Regions from separate parts of the Bacillus sp. ISL-47 genome, predicted to be linked through region 3. Evidence: predicted binding sites of a transcription regulator. Region 3 holds the regulator's gene; each other region holds the start of a gene.

Region 1 (3,285 bases), on a different contig from region 3:
GTCCCTTAGCTCTTTTTCCAGAGAAGGGATTTTTCCGTGGCGAAGTTCGGCAGCCTTATTTAAATCGTAATTATTTTCGGCTTCTTCCAGATCCCGGCGCATTTTTTCAAGCTGTTCCCGCTTTTCCTGCACTTTCTGAATGCCTTCCTTTTCAAGCTGCCATTTTGCTTTCATGCTGTTGGCCTGATCTTTTAATTCTGCAAGCTCCTTCTGGAGAACAGAAAGCCTTGCTTTGCTTGCTTCATCATTTTCTTTCCTTAGTGCAGCTTCCTCAATTTCCAGCTGCATTACCCGCCTTGTTACTTCATCCAATTCAGAAGGCATGGAATCGATTTCCGTCCTAATCATGGCACATGCCTCATCAACTATATCAATCGCTTTATCCGGCAAAAAGCGATCTGTAATATAGCGATCGGATAATGTTGAAGCAGCTACCAGGGCTCTATCGTGAATATTGACCCCATGATGTATTTCAAAACGCTCTTTTAGACCCCTTAAAATGGAGATGGTATCTTCTACATCCGGCTCCTGTACTAACACCTGCTGAAAGCGACGTTCAAGTGCCGGATCCTTTTCAATATATTTCCTGTGCTCTTCAAGTGTTGTCGCACCAATGCAGTGCAGTTCTCCTCTCGCAAGCATTGGCTTTAGCATATTCCCTGCATCCATGGCTCCTTCGGTTTTACCTGCTCCCACAATTGTATGCAGTTCATCGATAAAAAGGAGGATTCTGCCTTCGCTTTTTTTCACTTCATTCAGAACAGCCTTCAATCTTTCCTCAAATTCACCCCTGAACTTTGCACCAGCAATCAGGGCACTCATATCTAATGCAAAAATGGTTTTGTCCTTTAAGCCCTCTGGAACATCCCTGCGGACAATCCGCTGTGCCAGGCCTTCTACTAAAGCTGTTTTACCTACACCCGGTTCACCGATGAGAACAGGGTTGTTCTTGGTTTTCCTTGAAAGGATGCGAATCACATGTCGGATTTCACTGTCCCTGCCGATAACCGGATCAACCTTCCCTTCCTTAACCTCTGCAACAAGATCTCTTCCGTATTTTTTCAATGCTTCATATGTGGATTCTGGATTTTGAGATGTCACTCTTTGATTCCCCCTGATTTCCTTAATGGCATTCTCCACTTTTTCTTTATTGATACCATATGATTTTAAAATGGCTGCCGAGTCCGATTCTGCTTCTGCAGCTGATGCTATAAAAACATGTTCTACAGACATGTATTCGTCTTCATATTCCTTCATAAACCTTTCCGTTTCTGCCAGGAGGCGCTGCAATTTACCGGTAATATACAGCTTGCCTTGTTCAGCTCCTGACCCTGACACTTGGGGTTTTTTCCGTAAAGCTTCATGCATTTTATTTATGAAAGAATCGGCAGGAATCTGTAATTTAGACAGGATCGATTTAATCAGGTTATCCTCCTGATCCATTAAGGCCAGGAATAAATGGGCTTCATCTACTTCCTGATGATGTTCCCTTGTGGCAATTGACTGTGCATTCAACAATCCTTCCTGCATCCGCTCTGTCATTCGATTAAGATCCATTATAAGAGCCCTCCTTTTTGACCTTCTTTGACCTTTACTTTTATTATAATCCAATTTCTGCTTATGTAAAGTTTTCTGCAGTCAAATGCTTTAAGATGGTTAGCAATGCTTTATCCTCCATGGAGCGAGATGTGGCAAGGTTGATTAGTCAGATTGAAAGGAGGCAAACAGCGAAAAGTTAAGACGATTTGCAAAAAACTGAAAGCCATCCACAAATGGGATGGCTCGAGAAGTTTCTTATGCTTTTTCCCCATTTTGCTAATGGCTAATCAGATTTAAGGCTTTCTTTTATATGTCCAGACGCGGTTATGGTTGGAAGCCTCCGGAAATTGGTCTCCGGCTCTCAATTTAAGCATTTGAGGGTTATTGACGTTGCTTCCTGTTTCACCGATTTCAATATAAATTCCATTGTTCGGCGCTTTTTGCCCTGGCTTAAATTGTCTATTTTGCCCCATGCAAATACCTCCTTTAATCTTAAATCATTTTTTATTATTTCCACTCAAGGTTTCCTCATGTGTGTAACTATTGGCATTGGCTTTCCTAATAAGAATTTATTTTCCTTATTTTTGCAATAGGCCTGTTATTACTTTACACATTCGTGCTTATTATAGTTAAATGAGAAGGTATGAGATTTCATAGTTGGAGGATTTATAAGTGGAAGATTTTTTCTTATTGCTGAAATATTTATTTTTAGGACTATTTCAAGGTTTTACCGAGCCAATTCCGATTTCTTCAAGTGGACACTTGGAGATTGCTGAGTATTTTTTCGGGCTTGAAATTAAAGGCATGAGTTTCGCATTGCTCGTAAATACTGCCTCGCTATTTGCTGTTCTAATTATCTATCGCGAAGATATTATGAGGCTGATAAGCAATGGGCTTGCTTATATTACGACAAAAGATAAACGGGCGGAAGCTGACTTTCGATTTATTATTTACTTAATTATTGGAACGATACCTGCAGGTGTAATTGGAATATTATTTGAAGATTTTATTGATGAGAATCTCGCGAGCATTAAAACTGTAGGCATAACACTTATTGTTACCGGTCTTGCGCTGTGGCTAATCCGTAATATGAAGGGCCGCAAGAATGATGCTGAATTATCCGTGAAAGATGCGATTATCGTAGGCCTTGCCCAGGCAGTTGCCCTAATACCGGGCATCAGCCGCTCTGGCGCAACAATCGTTGCGGCAATGGGTCTTGGGATGAAACAGGAAACAGCTTTACGATTTTCTTTCCTGCTGTATATACCCGTAAGTGTCGGCGGTATGATTCTGGGCTTTAACGATATTATAAAAGACCCGAATTTAACTGACTATGCCCTACCTTATACACTTGCCTTTTTTGCATCTCTTGTTGCTTCCTACTTCTCCCTGAAGTGGTTTATGAACATTATGGCTAAAGGGAATCTGAAATATTTTGCCATTTACTGTTTTATTGTAGGGCCACTAGTTTATTTTCTGTCTTAATATGCAAAAGCCATCTCCAGCTGGAGATGGCTTTCTTATTATAAAATTTCTGAAAGAACCGCTTTTTGTACATGGAGCCGGTTTCCTGCCTGTTGGAAGACTTCAGAGTTGCTGCCGTCAATGACTCCTGCTGTGACTTCCTCACCGCGATGAGCAGGCAAGCAGTGTAAAAAGACGTAATCTTTTTTAGCTTTTTGGACAAGATATTCATTAACCTGGTATTGTGCAAAATCTTTAAGCCTTTGCTCATTTTCGGCTTCC
Region 2 (3,285 bases), on a different contig from region 3:
CTGCTTCTTGCTGTCCAATTACCTTTTCTGCCAGATTTGCTTCAAGGTTTTGCATTTTTTCCTGCTCATCTTCTATAAGCTTGCCGACAGGGATGCCGGTTTTCTTTTCAATAATCTCCTGAATGTGGCTAACTTCAATAACCGGCCGTTCAGTCTTCATTTCTCCGTTTAAGGCCTTTTGAAGCTTTAATTCTTCTTCACGAAGTTTTGCCGCCTCTTCATATTTTTCTTCTTTCAAAACATGTTCTTTCTGCCTGCTGATGTCTTCAAGACGCTTTTCAATGTCTTCACCTGCCGTATAGCCTGATTCAAGATTTCTTTTTGAACCTGCTTCGTCCATTAAATCGATCGCTTTGTCAGGAAGGAATCGATCCTGAATATAGCGGCTTGATAATTGCACACAAGCCTTAATCGCTTCATCCGTAAAAGAAACCTCATGGTAATCTTCATATTTTTTCTTAAGTCCCATTAGGATTTCAATCGCTTCATTAGCAGTTGGCTCCAGTACATGGACCGGCTGGAATCTGCGTTCTAGTGCAGGGTCCTTTTCAATTTGACGGTATTCTTTTAAAGTAGTTGCACCGACAACTTGAAGCTCGCCTCTTGCAAGAGCAGGTTTTAAAATATTGCCTGCATCCATTGAACCTTCCGCTGAGCCTGCTCCGACAAGCAAATGGATTTCATCGATAAATAGAATGATGTTCTTATGTGCCTGCAGTTCAGAGATCAATTGCTTCATGCGTTCTTCAAATTGGCCCCGGATTCCTGTGTTCGCAACAAGAGATGCAACATCAAGCAAATAGACTTCCTTATTTAGAAGCTTTTTTGGGACGCCACCTTCAGAAATTTTCGTTGCCAGCCCTTCAGCGATCGCAGTTTTACCAACACCGGGCTCCCCAATTAATACAGGATTATTCTTGCTTCTTCTATTTAATATTTCAATAACACGATTAACTTCTTCTTCTCTTCCTATAACTGGATCTAGTAAGCCTGCCTTGGCAAGCTGAGTCAGATTTCTGCCAAATTGGTCTATGAACCCGCCGTTTCCGCGAGATTTGTTAGGAGCTTCTTTTAAAGGACTGTGTGAGAAATTTTCATTTCCTTGAGAGGAAGCCATCTTTTTCAAGAAATCCTCTAAAGGTATTTGGCCAAAACCTGAAAAGCCATTTATAGCCGGCCCAAAGGAAGTAAGGCTTTTTTGCTTTTCGTTTTGGAAACAGCTATGGCAAAGGTTTAAATTGCGTTCATTTCCATTTACATTAAGTCTCAATTGTACATTAGCTTCATGTGTTTGACATTTTTGACAAAGCATATTTAGCATACCTCCATAAATTTATTGGTGTTTGACTTTGACTATCTTTGACCTTGTAACTTTATTATATTTTGACCTTTTTTGACTTTCAAGTATTTTTTACTGGTATTTTTTAGAAAGTTTTTTCCTTACTAGACAGGGTTTTCAGCATTTATTGGAAAAAGCTCGTCTTTGTTTGTCCCGCCCTTCATATATTGGAAGTGAAGGAGGAGATTGAGTGAGAACAAACTGGGGGGCGGCTTTTCAGATTGCTGCCGTTTACGTGGGAACCGTGGTGGGAGCGGGCTTTGCAACTGGAAGAGAGATTGTGGAGTTTTTTTCCCGATTTGGTTTTATCGGCTTAGTAGGCATCTTAATGAGCGGCTATATTTTTATTTTTCTGGGATCAAAATTAATGCGAATCTCCGCCCGTATAAAGGCTGCGTCATATCAGGAATTAAATGAATACCTTTTTGGCAAGTTTTTTGGATCTGCCATTAATATATTGATGTTATTTATGCTTTTGGGCGTTTGTGCCGTGATGCTTTCTGGAGCTGGAGCAGTTTTTGAAGAGCAGATTGGAATCAGCAAAATAGCAGGCCTTTTCATTACAATAGGGTTAACGATCATTACAATGATAGTGGGCATACGCGGATTATTTGCGGTGAACACCTTTGTGGTTCCGATGATGATCGCCTTTAGTTTTATTTTGATGTTTATCAGTATGAAGCTTCCGAATTTTACGGAACAAGTCATGTTTATCCCTTTTGCTGAAGATGGATGGAAAGCGGTTGTCGCGCCTTTTTCTTATACGGCGTTAAATCTGACACTTGCCCAGGCTGTTTTAGTCCCTGTCGCGTCAGAAATAAATGATGACCGAACCATTAAATGGGGTGGATATCTTGGGGGAGCAGCCTTAACCCTAATCCTTATTTCAAGCCATTTAACTCTTGTCATGCTCCCGAACATCGAAGCTTATGACATCCCGATGGCCGCTATTGTAAAAACATTGGCATCCTCTATTTATTGGATATTTGTTTTTGTGATTTATGGTGAAATTTTCACATCCGTAATTGGTAATGTTTTCGGGATCGAAAGACAAATCAAAAAGTATATTTCTCTGCCGAGTATTGTAATTGTCAGCGCCATTTTTGTTATTTGCTACTTTATAAGTCTGATTAATTATGGAACATTGCTATCTTACTTATATCCTATATTTGGCTATGTCAGTTTAACCTTCATTGTTCTTTTATGGATGAAGCCATTTAATGGGAATGAAAAATGTTGATTTCTGCTCCAAACAACATGGCGCTTAAATCAACCGTGAGCTTTAACAAAGTTAAATTTAAAAGAGATCCGGCTTTGTCCGGATCTCTACATCTGTCTCTTATTTTATCGGTTCTTCTTTCATAATTGTCTTTGCCATTTGAAGGAAAGCCTCTTCATGGTCAGCTTCTTCTTTTGTAAAAAGGGTCAGCTTAAGGGCAAGCTCATCCTTTTTAATAAGATACGCTTTAACTTTCTCGCCATTTTGTTCTGCCTTCATGACTGTTGCGCCTTTAAAAAATTCATCGGCGGGCGCTTTTTCACTTTGCACGTCTTCGCTTACAGCACCTAATTGTGCTTTTGTATTTTCTTCAATCATGCTCCAGTCGGCATCGTCAGGAAGAAGCTCTATGCGCATGTACACTTGGTCATTTTCCGTAAAGTATAGGACATCTTTATATGGCTCCTCTGCTGTCAGTTCATAACCAGGAAGAACATACATAGAGTAGTTCTGATTGTCACTATGCTTAAGGAAGGCTGTATCTTCCTTTTTTTCACCATTGACTGTATAGCTCATATTCTGCTCGAGAATTCTAATAACGCTATCGCCTTCTGCAGATGTGTCCTCTTCGGTTGCATCCTCTTCTTCAGTTTGGTCCTGTCCACTTGTTTCTTTAACCTCATTTTGTACAGGTTCAGCTCCATCCTTGGCATTTTGCTCAGTACCA
Region 3 (3,285 bases):
CGGTACCAACATAAGAGTGTCCAAGCTTTCTGGCTTCATCCATGGATAGCTCAATTACCTTTTTAGCGCGCGGTGTATAATGGATAGTCTGGGAAGCATCCTGTCCCCTGCCTATTAGATTTTCAACCTCTTTTTGAATCTTCTCAGAACCAAGACCCAAAGCATATAAGGCTTTTGCGGCTATACCTTCTCCTTCGCGTACCAGTCCAAGCAGGATATGTTCTGTCCCAATGTTATTATGGCCTAAACGGATTGCTTCCTCCTGTGCTAGTGCCAATACCTTCTGAGCTCTTTCCGTAAATCGTCCGAACATCATAATTTCATCCTCCTAACTCTTGATCTTCCATTTTTAATCTTTCCCTGATTAATGAAGCCCTGCGGATATCGCGTTCATGAGGCCTAAGCGGCCCGCCTGCATATTGCTGCAAAAAGCCGGGCTGTGTCAGGATCATCAGCTCATTTAAAATATTTTTTGATATGTTTTTTATATACTGCATATCTATTCCCAGGCGAACATCGGATAAGCATTGAGCGGCTTCCTTTGATTCAATAATTCGGCAATTTGATAAAACGCCATAAGAGCGGAAGACTCTGTCTTCTAATTGTATGTTAGAAGTCTTTGCTAATGCTTCCCTTGCTGATCTTTCCTGTGAAATTAGCTGGCTGACAACACTTTTCAAATCCTCTACGATATCCTCTTCTGATTTTCCGAGTGTGATCTGGTTTGAAACTTGAAAGATGTTTCCTAATGCTTCGCTGCCTTCACCGTAAATTCCTCTAACTACTAAGCCAAGCTGATTAATCGCCGGAATAATCCGGTTCATTTGCTGGGTATGCACAAGACCCGGCAAATGCATCATAACGGATGCTCTAAGACCAGTCCCTACATTTGTCGGGCAGCTTGTTAAAAAGCCAACATTTTCATCAAAAGCATAATCGGCTTCTTCCTCCAGCCAATCATCTATTTTATTTGCCATACTTAAGGCTTCCAAAAGCTGAAACCCTGGAAACAAACATTGAATCCGTATATGGTCTTCTTCATTAATCATAATGCTTACCTCTTCATTTTCTGAAAGAAGGCAGGCACCATGAGTTGAATTCTCAGCAAGATGTGGACTAATTAGGTGTTTTTCCATTAATACTCTTTTTTGAAGAGGCTGAAGTTCATCCATTAATAGGAGTTCCAACTCTCCTAGTTTTGAAAGAGAAGAATGCTCCACCCTTTCACTCACTTTTTGGATAACCGCTTTTGCTTCTTCGTTTGAAAATAAAGTTGGAAATTTATATTGTTTAATATTGCGAGCGAGCCTGATTCGCGAACTTAAGACAATATCGGAATCGGGGCCTTCAGCACTCATCCAGGAGCTAATAGCTTGATTCATGAAACGTTCCAGCGACAAGCTTATTCCCCTCCCTCATGATTGGCATTGAGCTGTTTTTCCAGCTTCCTTATTTCGTCTCTTAATTCTGCCGCTTTTTCAAACTCTTCTTGGCCAATCATTTCTTTTAACTTATGTTTCAATTCGTCAATATTCCTTCGTAAATGAATAGTTCCGCCTATTCTTGCAGGAATTTTTCCGTTATGTGAGGAATTCCCGCTGTGCAGCCTTCTAAGTATAGGATTCAGATGTTCTTTAAAGGTTTCATAGCAACGAGCACATCCAAATCTCCCTACTTTAATAAACTGCTGAAAGGTCATGGAACATTGTTCACACTGCAACACCTTCTCCTGCTGGAAAGGATCCTGATTCGATCCCTGAAACGCAGGTTCAATATTCAGCAGGCCTGCCAGCAAATTATTTATTGAAAAACCGGATCCGCTGCCAAGCATGAACATTTCACCTTTCTCCTGCGCACACTTTTCGCAAAGATGAAACTCTGCTTTCTCACCATTTACTACCTTTGTAAAATGCAGCGTTGCCGGCCTTTGATTACACTCCTGACAAATCATGACTTCACCTCTCCAGCTCGCTAAAACTTTATTTATATTTCAAAGTAGTTAACATCGCCTTCAACATTCGTGCCCGTAGTTCATCCCTGTATGGCAGATCAATATAAAGTACAGAACGGTCGATTACACTAAGCATTATTTTTGCTTCCCTATGTGTAATGATTTCTTCTTCAACCAGGCGATAGATTACATTTTCGGCACTGCTTTGGGCGATTCGGCCTTGCACTAATGAAATCAACTGGTCCACTAAATCAGCGTGGTCATAAGACTGGACTTTCATAATCCGGATATAGCCTCCGCCGCCCCGCTTACTCTCCACGACATAGCCTTTTTCAATCGTAAAGCGGGTGTTGATAACATAATTGATCTGAGAGGGCACACATTGAAATTTATCAGCAATTTCACTTCTTTTTATTTCCACGATCTCCCTCTCACTTTTTTCTAAAACCTGTTTTAGATAATTCTCAATTATGTCGGATATATTTCTCACCAAGCCTCCTCCTATCTGACTTTGACTATATTTGACATTAATTATACATGATTTATGTAATTTCTTGCAATCGGCGGGTGTTAATAATTTTCCCCCATTTTTTGACTTCCCAAACCTGAATTTGGTAGTTAATGTCGATAACAATATATTTTGAGTTAGGAAGGTTTGTGCATGAGTAGAGGATGTAATTTATACTTTTTATTAAAAGTATTATATTAAGTCAATAATTTTGGATAGTATTTTCTTTTTGAAGAACGGAACATTAGAACAGGATTTGTTTTGTGAGGAGCACTGCACACAGTATAAAGACTTGCTTTTTGATTTTTTCCAGAACATATGGGGATATAACTATTTGTCTAGCATATGATCCAAATTTACATTTTTCTGCTGGTGCAGAGTGAACGGAGATTTACATTGAATTTAGGGGGTTTTGGCTATAAAAAGGCGCCATAGAGCCAAGTGACCGATATATGGAAAAAGTGACCGATAAAAATGAAATCTGACTGATATATCGAAGAAGTGGCTGATAAAATGGAATTCTGACCGATAAATCTAAGAAAGTGACCGATATTCCCTATAAAACAGGGCAAGTTGACCCAAAAAAGTGACTACTTTAGAGAAATAAGTGATATTGATAGCTGGAAAATAAATAAAAACACAAAAAGAGCACCTGATCGGTGCTCTTTTTATTGCCCGGCAGCGTCCTACTCTCACAGGGGGACAGCCCCCAACTACCATCGGCGCTGAGAAGCTTAACTTCCGTGTTCGGTATGGGAACGGGTGTGACCTTCTCGCTATCGCCACCAGACTATTTGATTTGAAGAACATTCATTCCTTCAAAACT

What was found. The regulator CtsR, encoded in region 3, represses protease genes until heat stress. The targets are predictions, from matches to a motif close to ATGGTCAATAAAGGTCAAACA.
Region 1: clpB (ATP-dependent chaperone ClpB) is a predicted target of CtsR. The motif match lies at 1,572-1,592, and genes of this name have one in related genera.
Region 2: J7I93_RS06355 (ATP-dependent Clp protease ATP-binding subunit) is a predicted target of CtsR. The motif match lies at 1,381-1,401, and genes of this name have one in related genera.

What each region holds. Positions count from the first base shown of each region.
Region 1 covers NZ_JAGGQS010000035.1:134,628-137,912, reverse strand. Annotated here, with positions in the region: gene clpB (ATP-dependent chaperone ClpB) at 1-1,557, opposite strand, end outside; gene J7I93_RS12630 (YjzC family protein) at 1,833-2,012, opposite strand; gene J7I93_RS12625 (undecaprenyl-diphosphate phosphatase) at 2,212-3,024, shown strand; gene argF (ornithine carbamoyltransferase) at 3,063-3,285, opposite strand, start outside.
Region 2 covers NZ_JAGGQS010000019.1:11,564-14,848, forward strand. Annotated here, with positions in the region: gene J7I93_RS06355 (ATP-dependent Clp protease ATP-binding subunit) at 1-1,312, opposite strand, end outside; gene J7I93_RS06360 (YkvI family membrane protein) at 1,530-2,579, shown strand; gene J7I93_RS06365 (hypothetical protein) at 2,679-3,285, opposite strand, start outside.
Region 3 covers NZ_JAGGQS010000049.1:50-3,334, reverse strand. Annotated here, with positions in the region: gene clpC (ATP-dependent Clp protease ATP-binding subunit) at 1-316, opposite strand, end outside; gene mcsB (protein-arginine kinase McsB) at 321-1,400, opposite strand; gene mcsA (protein-arginine kinase activator protein McsA) at 1,403-1,951, opposite strand; gene J7I93_RS17020 (CtsR family transcriptional regulator) at 1,980-2,444, opposite strand; rRNA gene rrf (5S ribosomal RNA) at 3,133-3,249, opposite strand.